Regions from separate parts of the Duganella sp. HH101 genome, predicted to be linked through region 3. Evidence: predicted binding sites of a transcription regulator. Region 3 holds the regulator's gene; each other region holds the start of a gene.

The links. The regulator FNR, encoded in region 3, switches genes on or off when oxygen is low (the NO sensors DNR and NnrR bind a similar motif). The targets are predictions, from matches to a motif close to TTGATNNNNATCAA.
Region 1: DUGA2_RS29095 (KamA family radical SAM protein) is a predicted target of FNR. The motif match lies at 1,559-1,572, and genes of this name have one in related genera.
Region 2: DUGA2_RS03700 (carbohydrate kinase) is a predicted target of FNR. The motif match lies at 2,015-2,028, and genes of this name have one in related genera.
Region 4: DUGA2_RS25280 (OmpW family protein) is a predicted target of FNR. The motif match lies at 1,001-1,014, and genes of this name have one in related genera.

The regions. Positions count from the first base shown of each region.
Region 1 covers NZ_LRON01000028.1:77,474-80,678, forward strand. The annotation lists gene DUGA2_RS29085 (methyl-accepting chemotaxis protein) at 1-937, opposite strand, end outside; gene DUGA2_RS29090 (cache domain-containing protein) at 953-1,402, opposite strand; gene DUGA2_RS29095 (KamA family radical SAM protein) at 1,640-3,115, shown strand; partial or broken gene DUGA2_RS29100 (MFS transporter) at 3,124-3,205, shown strand, end outside.
Region 2 covers NZ_LRON01000002.1:198,216-201,420, forward strand. The annotation lists gene DUGA2_RS03695 (pseudouridine-5'-phosphate glycosidase) at 1-822, opposite strand, end outside; gene DUGA2_RS03700 (carbohydrate kinase) at 834-1,976, opposite strand; gene xapA (xanthosine phosphorylase) at 2,188-3,027, shown strand; gene DUGA2_RS03710 (phosphopentomutase) at 3,084-3,205, shown strand, end outside.
Region 3 covers NZ_LRON01000003.1:262,263-265,467, forward strand. The annotation lists gene ccoG (cytochrome c oxidase accessory protein CcoG) at 1-439, shown strand, start outside; gene DUGA2_RS06305 (FixH family protein) at 450-974, shown strand; gene fnr (fumarate/nitrate reduction transcriptional regulator Fnr) at 975-1,733, opposite strand; gene DUGA2_RS06315 (RNA polymerase sigma factor) at 1,780-2,298, opposite strand; gene DUGA2_RS06320 (DUF2892 domain-containing protein) at 2,295-2,525, opposite strand; gene DUGA2_RS06325 (alpha/beta fold hydrolase) at 2,724-3,205, shown strand, end outside.
Region 4 covers NZ_LRON01000020.1:52,349-55,553, reverse strand. The annotation lists gene DUGA2_RS25290 (DUF692 domain-containing protein) at 1-595, opposite strand, end outside; gene DUGA2_RS25285 (hypothetical protein) at 636-902, opposite strand; gene DUGA2_RS25280 (OmpW family protein) at 1,081-1,695, shown strand; gene DUGA2_RS25275 (LysR family transcriptional regulator) at 1,697-2,620, opposite strand; gene DUGA2_RS25270 (NADPH-dependent F420 reductase) at 2,735-3,205, shown strand, end outside.

The DNA.
Region 1 (3,205 bases), on a different contig from region 3:
TCAGGCTGGCCATGGCGCTGGCGGTTTCCTCCAGCGAGCTGGCCTGCATCTCGGTGCGGGTCGACAGGTCGAGGTTGCCGCTGGCGATCTCGTGGGCGGCGTTGTCGATGGTGCGCACCGCCGCCAGGATGGCGCCCAGCGTCTGGGTCAGGTTGTGCATGGTGTGGTCCAGCATGCGGGCGGTGTCGGCGATCTCGTCGCGGCCGTCGTTGCCGCGGCCGGCGCCCAGGCGGCCGGCCGCCAGCGCCACCACCACGTCGGCGATGGCGCGGATGTCGCGCAGCATGGCGCCGCGCACCGCCATCGTCACGCCCAGCGACAGCGCGATCGACAGCAGCACCAGCAGCGCCATGCTGCGGCCCAGCGCGTGGAACTCGTCGCTGGCGCGCGCGTAGGCCTGCTCGCCGAGCTGCTTCTCCAGCGCCGACAGCTGCGCCAGCTGTTCGTTCAGCAGCAGGAACTGCTTCTCGCCGTTGACCATGGCGTTGGTGGCGATGCTCTGGTCCATGGACGCCATCTCCATGGCGTCGCCCACCGCCTTGCGGTAGGCCGCCAGCGATTGCAGCGCCTGGCTAACCAGCGCCCGTTCCCGGCCCTCGCCGGGCGCGGAGGCTTGCGCCGACAGCTGGCGCAGCCGGTTGTCGATCTCGTTGTGGCCGGCCTTGATCTGCCGCGCCAGGGCGTCGATGCGGGCCTGGGCGAAGCTGCCGTTGACCCAGGCCAGCAGCTGGTAGATGTGGGCGTGGGCGTAGCGCGCCTCGCCGCTGATGTCGGCGGCGGCCTTGAGGCGGGCGGCGCGCAGCTGCACCAGGTTTTCCAGCGAGGCGTTCTGGCGCACCATGCCGTAGTAGGCGGCGCCCGCCGTGGCGATCAGCAGCAGCAGCACCAGGCCGGGCGCCAGCAACAGTTTGGGACCGATACGCAGTTTCTTCAGCATGGTGCGCTCCCGCCGCTATTTTTTGTAGATGCCGGCTTCCAGCACGACGTCGCCGACGCGCAGGATGTAGGTGGTCTTGGGTTCGATCTTGCCGGTGTTGGGGTTTTTGTACTGGTAGTCGACCCAGCCGTGGCCCTTGCTGGCGGCCAGCTCGATGATTTCGCGGCGGTATTTCTTGCCGTTAGCGTCGGGCACGTCGGTCAGGTTCTTGCCGACGATGGAGGGGTTGATCGGATGCGCCAGCACGATGCCGGTGTTGATGTCGCGCAGGTCGACGTACAGCGAGCCTTGCACGTAGTCGGGATCCTTGGCGGCCAGCTTCTTGATCATCTCGTCCTTGCCGTGGGCCTTGATGAAGGCCGCGCCTTTTTCCGCCATGGCGATGGCGTCTTTTTCGGTGGGCTCGGCGGCGTGGGCGGGCAGGTGCAGCAGCGCGGCGGCGCTCAACAGGGCGATCAGTCTCATGGTGGTTCCTCGTCGGTGGGTGGGGAGGGGGCGGGATTGCTCCAAGCAACTGTACGCCGCCCCAGTCGGGCGGGGATTGCGATGCCGCAAGTTCTGGCCGTGTGGCAACTGTGCACGCAGGTCGGCGTCAAGGAAAATTTTATTTCCATGCGTCAGTTGATTTACGGCAATCTGAATTTTTGACGGAGGCCTAGCATGCAATTCCCACCCCTCCTTTTATTGCGATAGGAACCTGTGATGACCACCACCCCGATAGCGTCCTGGAACAGCGCCGGCGCACTAGCCCCCAAGTTCAAGCCCTTCATCCGCCAGACCATAGCCAATTCGCGCCAATGGGAGTGGATACCGCCCGATCTGCAGGAAGCGGTGCAGGTGGTGTCGCATGTGCTGCCGTTCCGCACCAACGAATACGTGATGGACCACCTGATCGACTGGAGCAACATCCCCGACGATCCGATCTACCGCCTGACCTTCCCGCACCGCGACATGCTGGCGCCGGACGACTACGCCCAGCTGCGCGAACTGGTGCTGGGCCGCGCCAACCAGCAGGCGCTGACGGAGCTGGTGCGGCGCATCCGCCTGCGCATGAACCCCCACCCGGCCGGGCAGATGACGCACAACGTGCCGCGCGTGAACGACGCGCCGCTCAAGGGCTTGCAGCACAAGTACAAGGAGACGGTGCTGTTCTTCCCCAGCGCCGGCCAGACCTGCCACGCCTACTGCACCTTCTGCTTCCGCTGGCCGCAATTCGTCGGCATGGACGACATGAAGTTCGACGCCAAGGAATCGCACGAGCTGGCGTCCTATCTGCGCATGCATCCGGAAGTGACCGACGTGCTGATCACCGGCGGCGATCCGCTGATCATGAACACGCGCTCGCTGGAGGCCTACATCGAACCGCTGCTGGCGCCGGACCTGGCGCACATCCAGAACATCCGCATCGGCACCAAGTCGGTGGCGTACTGGCCGCAGCGCTTCGTCACCGACCGCGACGCCGACGACTTGCTGCGTTTGTTCGAGCGGGTGGTCGCCAGCGGCAAGAACATGGCCATCATGGGCCACTACAACCACGCAGTCGAGCTGCGGCCGGACATCGCGCAGCAGGCGGTCAAGCGCATCGTCGGCACCGGCGCCACCTTGCGCATGCAGGGGCCGCTGATCCGCCACATCAACGAAGACCCGCACAGCTGGGCCGAGTTGTGGCAGACCGGCGTGCGGCTGGGCGCGATCCCCTACTACATGTTCGTCGAGCGCGACACCGGGCCGCGCGAGTACTTCCAGCTGCCGCTGGCGCGCGCGCACGAGATTTTCCAGCAGGCCTACCAGATGGTGTCCGGCCTGTCGCGCACGGTGCGCGGGCCGTCGATGAGCGCCTTCCCCGGCAAGGTGGTGATCGACGGTATCGCCAACATCGGCGGCGAGAAGGTGTTCGCGCTGCAGTTCCTGCAGGCGCGCAATGCGGACTGGGTGCGCAAGCCGTTCTACGCCAAGTTCGATCCGAACGCGACCTGGATGGACGAGCTGAAGCCGGCCTTCGGCAAGGACAAGTTCTTCTTCGAGGAGGAGGGCGGCAGCCGCAGCGAATACGGCGCCGAGCCGCCGGGACAGCGCAAGGTGATCCCGCTGATCCCGGCGCGGCAGGACGAGGCGCTGCGCGGCGGCGGCGCGGCCGGTTGCGCGGGCGCCACCGGCACCACCGGCGTTCCGGCCTAGGTGCGGCCATGGCCGGCCGCGCGGTGTTCCTGCTGGTGTTCCTGCCGTTCGCGCTGGGCCATTATCTGTCTAGCCTGATGCGCACCGTGA
Region 2 (3,205 bases), on a different contig from region 3:
GGTCAGCTGCTTGATGCGGGACAGCAGGAAGGGCGTGACGTTCTTGCCGGTGACGCCTTGCGCATCGGCTTCCTGCAAGGCTTGCGCGGTGATGGCGTCGATCTCCGCCTTCGGCATCGCTTCATCGGCCGGCACCGGATTGCTGACCACCACGCCGCCCTTGAGGCCCAGCTGCCACTTGGTGTGGATGAAGGCCGCTTGCTCAGTGGCCGTGTCGAGCTGGAAGTCGGCGTTGAAGCCGCTCTCGCGCGTGAAGAAGGCGGGGAAGCCGCGCTGGCCCACGCTGACCACCGGCACGCCATGCGTCTCCAGGTATTCCAGCGTCAGGCCGATGTCGAGGATGGACTTGACGCCGGCGCACACCACCGCCACCGACGTTTGCGCCAGTTCCTGCAAATCGGCCGAGATGTCGAAGCTGGTCTCGGCGCCACGGTGCACGCCGCCGATGCCGCCGGTGACGAACACGGAGATGCCGGCCAGTTCGGCGCAGATCATGGTGGCCGCCACGGTGGTGGCACCCAGTTTCGATTGCGACAGCACGTAGGGCAGGTCGCGGCGGCTGACCTTCATGGCGTCGGGCGAGGTGCCCAGCAGTTCCAGCTGTTCTTCCGACAGGCCGATGCAGATCTTGCCGCCGATGATGGCGATGGTGGCCGGCACGGCGCCGCCGTCGCGGATGATCTGTTCGACTTCACGCGCCATCTGCACATTCTGCGGATACGGCATGCCGTGCGAAATGATGGTCGATTCCAGCGCGACGATGGCCTTGCCGGCGGCGCGGGCGGCGGCCACTTCGGGCGAAAAGAGGAGGTATTGGTGCATGGTGTGATTCCTTATGCCTTGTTGGGGAAGAGCGGCGGGTTGTACTCCGCCGACAGGTCGAAGTCGTGGATCTCGTCGAGGACATCGGCGGCCAGCATCGGCGAGACGGTTTCCTGGGATTCGAGCGTCATCGCGGCCACCTTCAGGCCACGGCGGCAGGCCAGCGTCAGATCCTGGCTGCCTTGATACAGCGACCAGCAGACGGCGGCCGAGAAGGCGTCGCCGGCGCCGGTGACGTCGATCACGTCCACCTGGTGCGCGGCCAGCCATACCAGCTCGCCGTCGCGGGTGTGGAACACGCCCTGGCTGCCGCAGGTGACGATGACGTCCTGCGCGCCCTGTGCCTGCACTTCGCGGCAGGCGGCGCGCACGTCGGCTTCGGTCGGCAGGGCGCGGCCGGCGCGGGTTTCCAGTTCGCCGCGGTTCAATATCAGCAGGCGCAGGCCTTTCAGATCGGCCGGCAGGCGGGCCATCTTCGGCTGCGACACGGCCACGATCACCAGCGGCACGTTGTCGGCGCGGGCGTGATCGAGCAGCAGGGCGATGCTGTCGGCCGGCAGGTTCAGGTCCACCACCGTCATCGCGGCGGCGGAGCGCTGCGGCTGGCGGCTGGACAGGAACTCCGGCGTCAGGCGGTCGTACAGCGCCATGTCGGCCAGCGCCACCACCAATTCGCCGGCGTCGTCGAGGATGGCGGTGTAGGTGCCGGTGGGCGTTTCCGGCAGTTTCAGGCTGCCGCGCGTGTCGATGCCGGCGCTTTCCGCGTGGTCCTGCAGGCTGCGGCCGGCGACGTCGTCGCCCAATGCGGTCAGCAGCGCGGTCGGCAGGTTCAGGCGCGACAGGTTCTCGGCGATATTGCGCGCCACGCCGCCGTAGACTTCCTCGGCGGTGGCGGGGTTGGATGTACCCAGCTGCATGGGGGCGATGGTGCGCAGCTTGCGGTCCAGGTTGGCGGCGCCTATGCACATCACCGGACGCTTGTCCGGCAGCACGTAGGCGCGGCCCAGCAGCCGCCGTTCGCGTATCAGGCCGGCGATGTGGCCGGCCACGGCGGAGCGCGACAGGCGCAGTTCCACCGCCAGGTCCTGCTGGGAGATAAAGGGGTTGGCGCGGATCAGCTGGTAGAGCTGGTCCTTCTTGGAGGAGTCGGTCACGGGGTGCTCGCTAAAACATTTGTCCATCATGGTAAACATTTGTTCAAATCAAGTCAATCACGCACGGCAGCTAAGTTTGCCTTGATTTATAATACCGCCGATTTATACGAGTTTTGTATAAATTCTGAAGAAAAATGGTATTTGCCATACATATAGAGGATGATGCATAGTGTCAGCTTCCCCAGCCACAACAGAAAAACAGAGGATAACCATGTCTAATAATTCCCCATTCCAGGCAGCTGACATCATTCGCGCCCGTGTCCCTGCGGGCTTCAAGCCGCGCATCGCAATGATTCTGGGTTCCGGCCTGGGCGTGCTGGCGGAACAAATGACCGACGCGGTCACGATCAGCTTCAACGAACTGCCAGGCTTCCCGATCAGCACCGTGCATGGCCACGCCGGCGAACTGGTGATCGGCACCCTGTCGGGCGTATCGGTGGTGTGCATGAAGGGCCGCGGCCACGTCTACGAAGGCTACGGCCTGGGCGTGATGACCAGCGCCGTGCGCACCATGAAGCTGCTGGGCTGCGAGATGCTGTTCGTGACCAACGCCGCAGGTTCGCTGCGCACCGAAGTCGACGCCGGCTCGCTGGTGGCGCTGACCGACCATATCAACTACCTGCCGGGCACCCCGATGATGGGCCCGAACGACGAACGCTTCGGCCCGCGCTTCTTCAGCATGGCCAACGCCTACGACGCCGACCTGCGCGCGCTGCTGCACACCTCGGCCAAAGAGAAGAACGTCACCCTGCACGACGGCGTGTACATCGCCTACGCAGGTCCTAACTTCGAGACCCCTGCCGAAATCCGCGCCTTCAAGACGCTGGGTGCGGACATGGTCGGCATGTCGGTGGTGCCGGAAGTGGTGTCGGCCCGTCACTGCGGCCTGAAAGTGGTCGGCGTGTCGGCCATCACCAACCTGGCGGAAGGCCTGTCGCCGTTCCCGCTGTCGCACGAGCAGACCCTGAAATACGCGGCTGTCGCGGCGACCTCGCTGATCGAAGTGATCCTGGGCTTCCTGGCCAACGTGGCCAAAACGCCGCAGGCGTAAGATTCCCGAGGGGCGGCCAAATGTCCGCCCCTTCTGCTTTATAGGAGTTCGAAATTATGAAACGCGCATTTATCCTCTTGCTCGATTCGTTTGGTCTGGGCGCCACGCCCGATGCCGCGAAGTACAACGACGTCGGCGCCAACACCTTCGGCCACATCGCCGAGTGGGCCGCCAAGAA
Region 3 (3,205 bases):
GCCGACCGAGATCCGCCAGCGCACGCTGCGGCCGCGGGTGAAGATCTACGCCGGCATCCTGGCGCTGATCGTGGCGGCGGTCGGCATCGCGCTGTGGCTGCGCACGCCGCTCAAGCTGGACGTGATACGCGACCGCGGCGCCATGGGGCGCGAGGTCGAGGAGGGCATGATCGAAAACGTCTACCGCCTGCAGATCATGAACACGACCGAGCAGGCGCACACCTACCGCATCCGCGTCGGCGGCCTGCCCACGCTGTCGCAGGTGACGCCGGAAGAGGTGCGGGTGGAAGGCACCGAGACCAAGGCCTATCCGATCCGCCTGCGCACCGAGCACGGCGCCGGCCAGCCGGGCTCGAACAAGATCGAAATCGAACTGACCGCAGTCGACCAGCCGTCGCTGCATGTGAAGGAACACGCGGTATTTTTCGTGCCGCGCTAAGGAGAGCAAGATGAGCGTATCGATGATGGCGCAAGCGCCGGCGACGCCGTGGTGGAAGCAGCGCTGGCCGTGGCTGCTGATGCTCGGCCCGGCCGTGGTGGTGGTGGCCGGCAGCTATACCGGCTACCTGGCCTGGTCGCAGCAGGACGCGCTGGTGGTGGGCGACTACTACAAGCAGGGCAAGGCCATCAACCAGGACTTGCGGCGCGACCGCCTGGCCTCGACGCTGGGCCTGTCGATGTCGCTGGGCTACGACGCCACCACCGGCACGCTGAACGGCCAGCTGCGGCGCAATAGCAGCGACCAGGGCCGGAGCGAGCGGCTGTTCGTCCACCTGTCGCATGCGACGCTGCCGGAGAAGGATATCCAGCTGGTGGTGCAGCCGGACGAGTTCGGCGCGTTCCAGATCAATCTGCCGATGCTGGAGCGCAGCCGCTGGGTGGTGCTGGTGGAGGGCGAGCAGCGCGACTGGCGGCTGGCCGGCGCGTGGACCTGGCCGGCGCAGCGCCAAGTGACGCTGCAGGCCGACAACTAATCAGGCGCAGGTCTGCATGCCGGCGGTGATGGCTTTCAGCGTCGGCACGTCGAGCAATTCGATTTCGCGGTTGCTCACGCGCAGCAGGCTTTCCTTCTTGAACTTGGACAGCAGGCGGCTGATGCTCTCGATCGTCAGCCCCAGGTAGTTGCCGATTTCCTCGCGCGACATGCGCAGCTGGAAGGTGTTGGGCGAGTAGCCGCGCGCCTCGTAGCGCGACGACAGGTTGATCAGGAAGGCGGCAAAACGCTGGGTCGCCTGCATATTCCCCAGCAACAGCATCACGCTTTGCTCGCGCGTGATTTCCTGGCTCATCATGCGGTGGAAGTGGCGCAGCAGCGTCGGCATATCGGCCAGCAGTTGTTGCAGGCTGCCGAATGGAATCTCGCACACCTCGCTGTCTTCCAGCGCCACGGCGGTGCAATGGTGCAGGTCGGTGCTGATGGCGTCCATGCCCAGCAGTTCGCCGGCCATCTGGAAGCCGGTGATCTGTTCGGCGCCCTCGCGGTTGACCTGGTAGGTCTTGAAATGGCCCAGGCGTATCGCAAACAGGCTCTGGAAGGGATCGCCGATGCGGAACAGCGTGGCGCCGCGCGCCACTTTACGCCGGCGGCCTATGATCTGGTCGAGCCGGTCCATATCGTTGTTGTCCAGCCCCATGGGCAAACACAGTTGGTGCATGCTGCAGGTCGCACAACTGGCCTTGAGGATCTCGATGGTGGCGCTGGGCAGGACCAGCTCTGGAAGTTCTCGTATCATGCAGCCAGTGTAGACCATTTGTCGTCATCTGTGGTCGATGCCGCAGTCATCCGATCAAGTATTCGCGCGCCATTTTCCTTGCACGATGCAAGCGGCTCTTGACCGCCGCGCTGCTGTCGCCCACTTCGGCGGCGATTTCGGCGATCGACAGCTCGGCGAAGTCGCGCAGCAGCACCACCTGCAGATAATCGGCCGGCAGCGATTCCAGCGCGTTGACCAGCTCCAGCCGCAGGCCGGCCGTGTCTTGGCTGGCCAGCCACTGCTCGGCGCGCTCGTCGTCCCACGGATCGTGGCCCAGCGCCATGCGGCCGAGGCGGTGGCACTCGCGCTTGACGACCTGGAACAGCCAGCCGGAAAACGCCGCCAGCAGGCGCACCGACGACAGCCGCCGCGACAGCACCAGCAAGGCTTCCTGCACGGCGTCGTCGACGTCGCCGATCAGGCAGTTGCGCTGGGCGTAGCGGCGGATGTCGGGCTGGCACAGCCGCAGCAGCTGCGCCAGCGCCGCCGGATCGCCGCGGTGGGCGGCGTCCAGCACGGGGAGATGGTGTGCCGCCAGTGTCATGGATTTCCGTTATGTTGGGCAGCCTGCGCCTTGTCCAGCCGGCGGCCGACCAGCGCGCACATCGGGCAAAAGCCGAACAGGCCGGAGCCGACGATGCCCGCCGCCGACGCCGCCAGCGCCATGCCCCACATGCCGCCCAGCACGACTATGCCTATCCAGACGGCGATCAGGCCGGCCACCACGCGCAGCGCGCGCTCCCAGTTTGGTACATTTTTCACATAGAACATAGTGCACTCCAATTCGTCGCAGAGGAAGTCCCTCGGCTGCTAAGAGGGCGGCCGGCGCGGTTTGGATTCGCGCTGCGGATGAATTATCACAAAATATTTAGAATTTTTATCTTGCACGCGATTAAATTGCGAGCTATAGTTCAACACATCAAGTAGCACACTATTTGATCGCCAACTACCCAACTGAAAGAAAACATCATGAAACGCACCCTGATCGCTACCGCACTGCTGGCTTCCGCATTCGCCGCCCAGGCCGCCGCCCCGGCCGCCGACACCACCGTCGTCCTGGTCCACGGCGCGTTCGCCGATGGTTCCAGCTGGGACAAGGTCATTCCGCTGCTGCAGGCCAAGGGCTTGAAAGTGGTGGCCGTGCAGAACCCATTGAGCTCGCTGGCCGACGACGTCGCCGCCACCCAGCGCGTGGTCGATGCGCAAACCGGCAAGGTGGTGCTGGTCGGCCACTCGTGGGGCGGCACCGTCATCACCCAGGCCGGCACCAGCGATAAAATCAAGGCCCTGGTCTATGTGGCCGCGTTCGCGCCGTCCGAAGGCGAGGCCACCGCCAACCTGGGCAAGGACTACGCCGTGCCGCCCGGCATCGCCACCCTGCAGGCCGACGCCGCCGGCTACCTGTGGCTTCCTGCCGACTCGGTCGCCAAGAACTTCGCCCAGGACGTGCC
Region 4 (3,205 bases), on a different contig from region 3:
CATCCAGATAAGTGATCGGATTGAAACCGTGATTGACGCTGCTGACGTAGACGTTGTTCACGTCCAGCAGTATCAGGCTGTCGGATTCCTTGGCCACGGCGGCGACGAAATCCCATTCCTGGAAGGTGTCCGAATCGAAGGACAGGTAGCTGGACACATTCTCCAGCAACAGCGGTCGTTCCAGGTAGTCCTGCACGCGCCGCACATTGCGCATCACGGTGGCCACGGCCTCCTCGGTGTACGGCAGCGGGAACAGGTCGTGCATATTGGCGCCATGCGTGCCGGTCCAGCACAGGTGGTCCGACACCCACAGCGGCTCCACGCGCCGCACCAGCTTTTTCAGTTCGCGCAGATACTCGTCGGACGGACCTTGCGGCGTACCGATGGACATCGACACGCCATGCATCACCACCGGATAGTCGCGGCGTATGCGGTCCAGCATCGCCAGCGGCTTGCCGCCGGGGACCATGTAGTTCTCGGACAGGATCTCGAACCAGTCGATGCCCGACGCCGCCGGCGGCGTGGCGATGATGTCGTTGTAATGCGCGGGACGCAGGCCGAGTCCGAAACCCGGTGATGGCAGTGTAGTGGTCATGGTGTGCATGGCGCCGGACATGCCGGCGCCACATTGAAGATTACTTGTCCAGGTCGACGATCTTGCCTTTTTTGGCGAAGCAGGCGCCGGCCTTGGTGGCCAGGAAGCCGTGGCCCTTGCAGGAGTTCTGGCCCTTGCAGGCGTTTTCCGCGGTGGCGCAATCGCTGGTGCCCTTGCAGCTGTTGATGCCGGCGCAGTGCACGGTGTCGTCAGCGCTGATGGTGGTGGTAGCGGCGATGGCCGATGCCGACATGGCCATGGTTGCGACGGTTGCTGCCATTGCTGCGATGCGGGTGATGTGGTTCATGGGATTCTCCAAAAAAATAGTAGGTTGGGTTGGTGCTGCATGACTCTGTCGCGGCCACTTCCCGATTACTTACACGTTTTTGAAAAATATTTTGTCTTTTGACTTGGATCAAAGTTTTTACTGCGCTGCATCAATAGACTTCACTACGTTACTTAACGACGACAAAAGAGGAAGTAAAATGAGCAAGTCTTTAGCAGCAGCAGTGTTGGCCACCCTGAGCCTGGTAGCAGGCAGCAACGCGATGGCGGAAGAAAGCCCATGGCTGGTGCGCGTGCGCGCGGTGCATCTGGACCCTGCCGACAAATCCGACCAGGTAGGCGGCACCGGCGCGTCCGACCGTCTGACCATCAGCAGCAAGACCATCCCGGAATTCGACGTTTCCTACTTCTTCACGCCCAACATCGCGGCGGAACTGGTCCTGACCTACCCGCAACGCCACGATGTGATGCTGGACGGCGCGAAAATCGGCAGCTTCAAGCACCTGCCGCCCACGCTGCTGCTGCAATATCACTTCGTGAACGACTCGCCGTTCAAGCCTTACCTCGGCGCGGGCGTGAACTACACCACCATGTCCAAGGTCGACATCCTTGGCGGCAAGGGCGGCCTGGAACATGACAGCGTCGGCTTGGCGCTGCAAGCGGGCCTCGATTACGCCATCGACAAAAAATGGTCGGTCAACTTCGACGTGAAGAAAGTGCAGATCCGCAGCGACGTCTTCATCGCCGGCGCCAAGGCCAGCCGCGTCAAGGTCGATCCGCTGATGGTCGGCGTCGGCGTCGGCTACCGCTTCTGATTCACACCGCCGAATAGCGTTTCGCCAGCCCCCGCTGGCGGAACGCAGCGGTAACGAAATCCACAAAGGCCCGCGTCTTCGCGGGCAGCAGTTTCTGGCTCGTGAAGTACAGCGAGATCGGGCCCGCATCCTCGTACCAATCCGGCAGCACGCGTTTCAGCGCGCCGCTTTCCAGATGTTCCACCACATCGGCCACCACCAGCGTGGCGATCCCCATGCCCATCAAGGCCGCGCTGCAGATCGCATCCGGATCGTTGATGAACACGCGCGGCCGCAGCTGCGCCGCCATCTCCTCGCCGTGACGGTTGCGCATCTTGCGCGCCTTGACCTTGCCGGTTTCCGGCGAGCGCATCGCGATCGCATCGAGCTGCGCCAGGTCGGCCGGCGTCGCGGGCCGCTTGCGGCCTTTCAGATACGACGGCGCGGCCACCACCACCATGTGCGCGGGCACCAGCTCGCGCGCCACCACGCCCGGCGTCAGCTCGAAGCCGCCGCCTATCGCCGCATCGTAGCCGCCGGCGATCAGGTCGGCGGGGCGGTTGTCGAAGCTCAGGTCCAGCGTCACGCCCGGATAGTGCGCCAGGAAGGCCGGCATCAGCGGCAGCACCTGCTTGCGGCCGAAGCGCGGCGCCACGCTCAGTTTCAGCACGCCGGCCGGCTCGCCCGCCTTGGTCGTCACGTCGGCGATGGCGCCCTGGATGCTGTCCAGCCCCGCGCCTACCGCATCCAGGAAGCGCTCGCCCGCCTCGGTCAGCGTCAGGCCGCGCGTGCTGCGCTGGAACAGGCGCACGCCCAGGTTGCGCTCCAGCTGCGCCACGTTGCGGCTGACCGCCGCCGGCGTCAGCGCCAGCCGGCGGGCGGCGGCGGAAAAGCTGGCCGCTTCCGCGCTGCGCACAAAGGATTCGAGATTCGACAGGGTTTCCATGGTTCATGGCCTTCAACGTTTGCTTGAAAGTGATGTTATGCGGCTGATACTACCCCTATGTAGTGCGCGTGACCATACTTGGTTCATCCCAACCACATATGAGTGATCTACATCATGAACATCTCCATCATCGGCGCAGGCGCCATCGGTTCCGCCATCGCCCGTTTGCTGTCCCGCGCCGGCCTCGACGCCTCCATCGCCAACAGCCGCGGTCCGGCTTCGCTGGCCGCGCTGACCACGGAACTTGGTCCGCACATCACCGCCGTCAGCGTCGAAGAGGCGGCCAAGGCCGACGTGGTCTTCCTCGCCGTCCAGTGGGGGCGCCTGGCCGACGCGGTGCGCGGCCTGCCCGCATGGAACGGCCGCATCGTCATCGACGCCAACAACGCCATCGAGGCGCCATCGTTCCAGGCGGTCGACCTGGGCGGGCGGGCTTCGAGTACCGTGGTTGCTGGGCTGCTGCCCGGTGCGCGCGTGGTCAAGGCCTTCAACCACCTGGTCGCCGCGCTGCTGGCCACCGATCCGCAGGCGGAGGGCGGACGCCGCGTGCTGTTCTACTCGGGCGACGATGCCGACGCCAAGCAA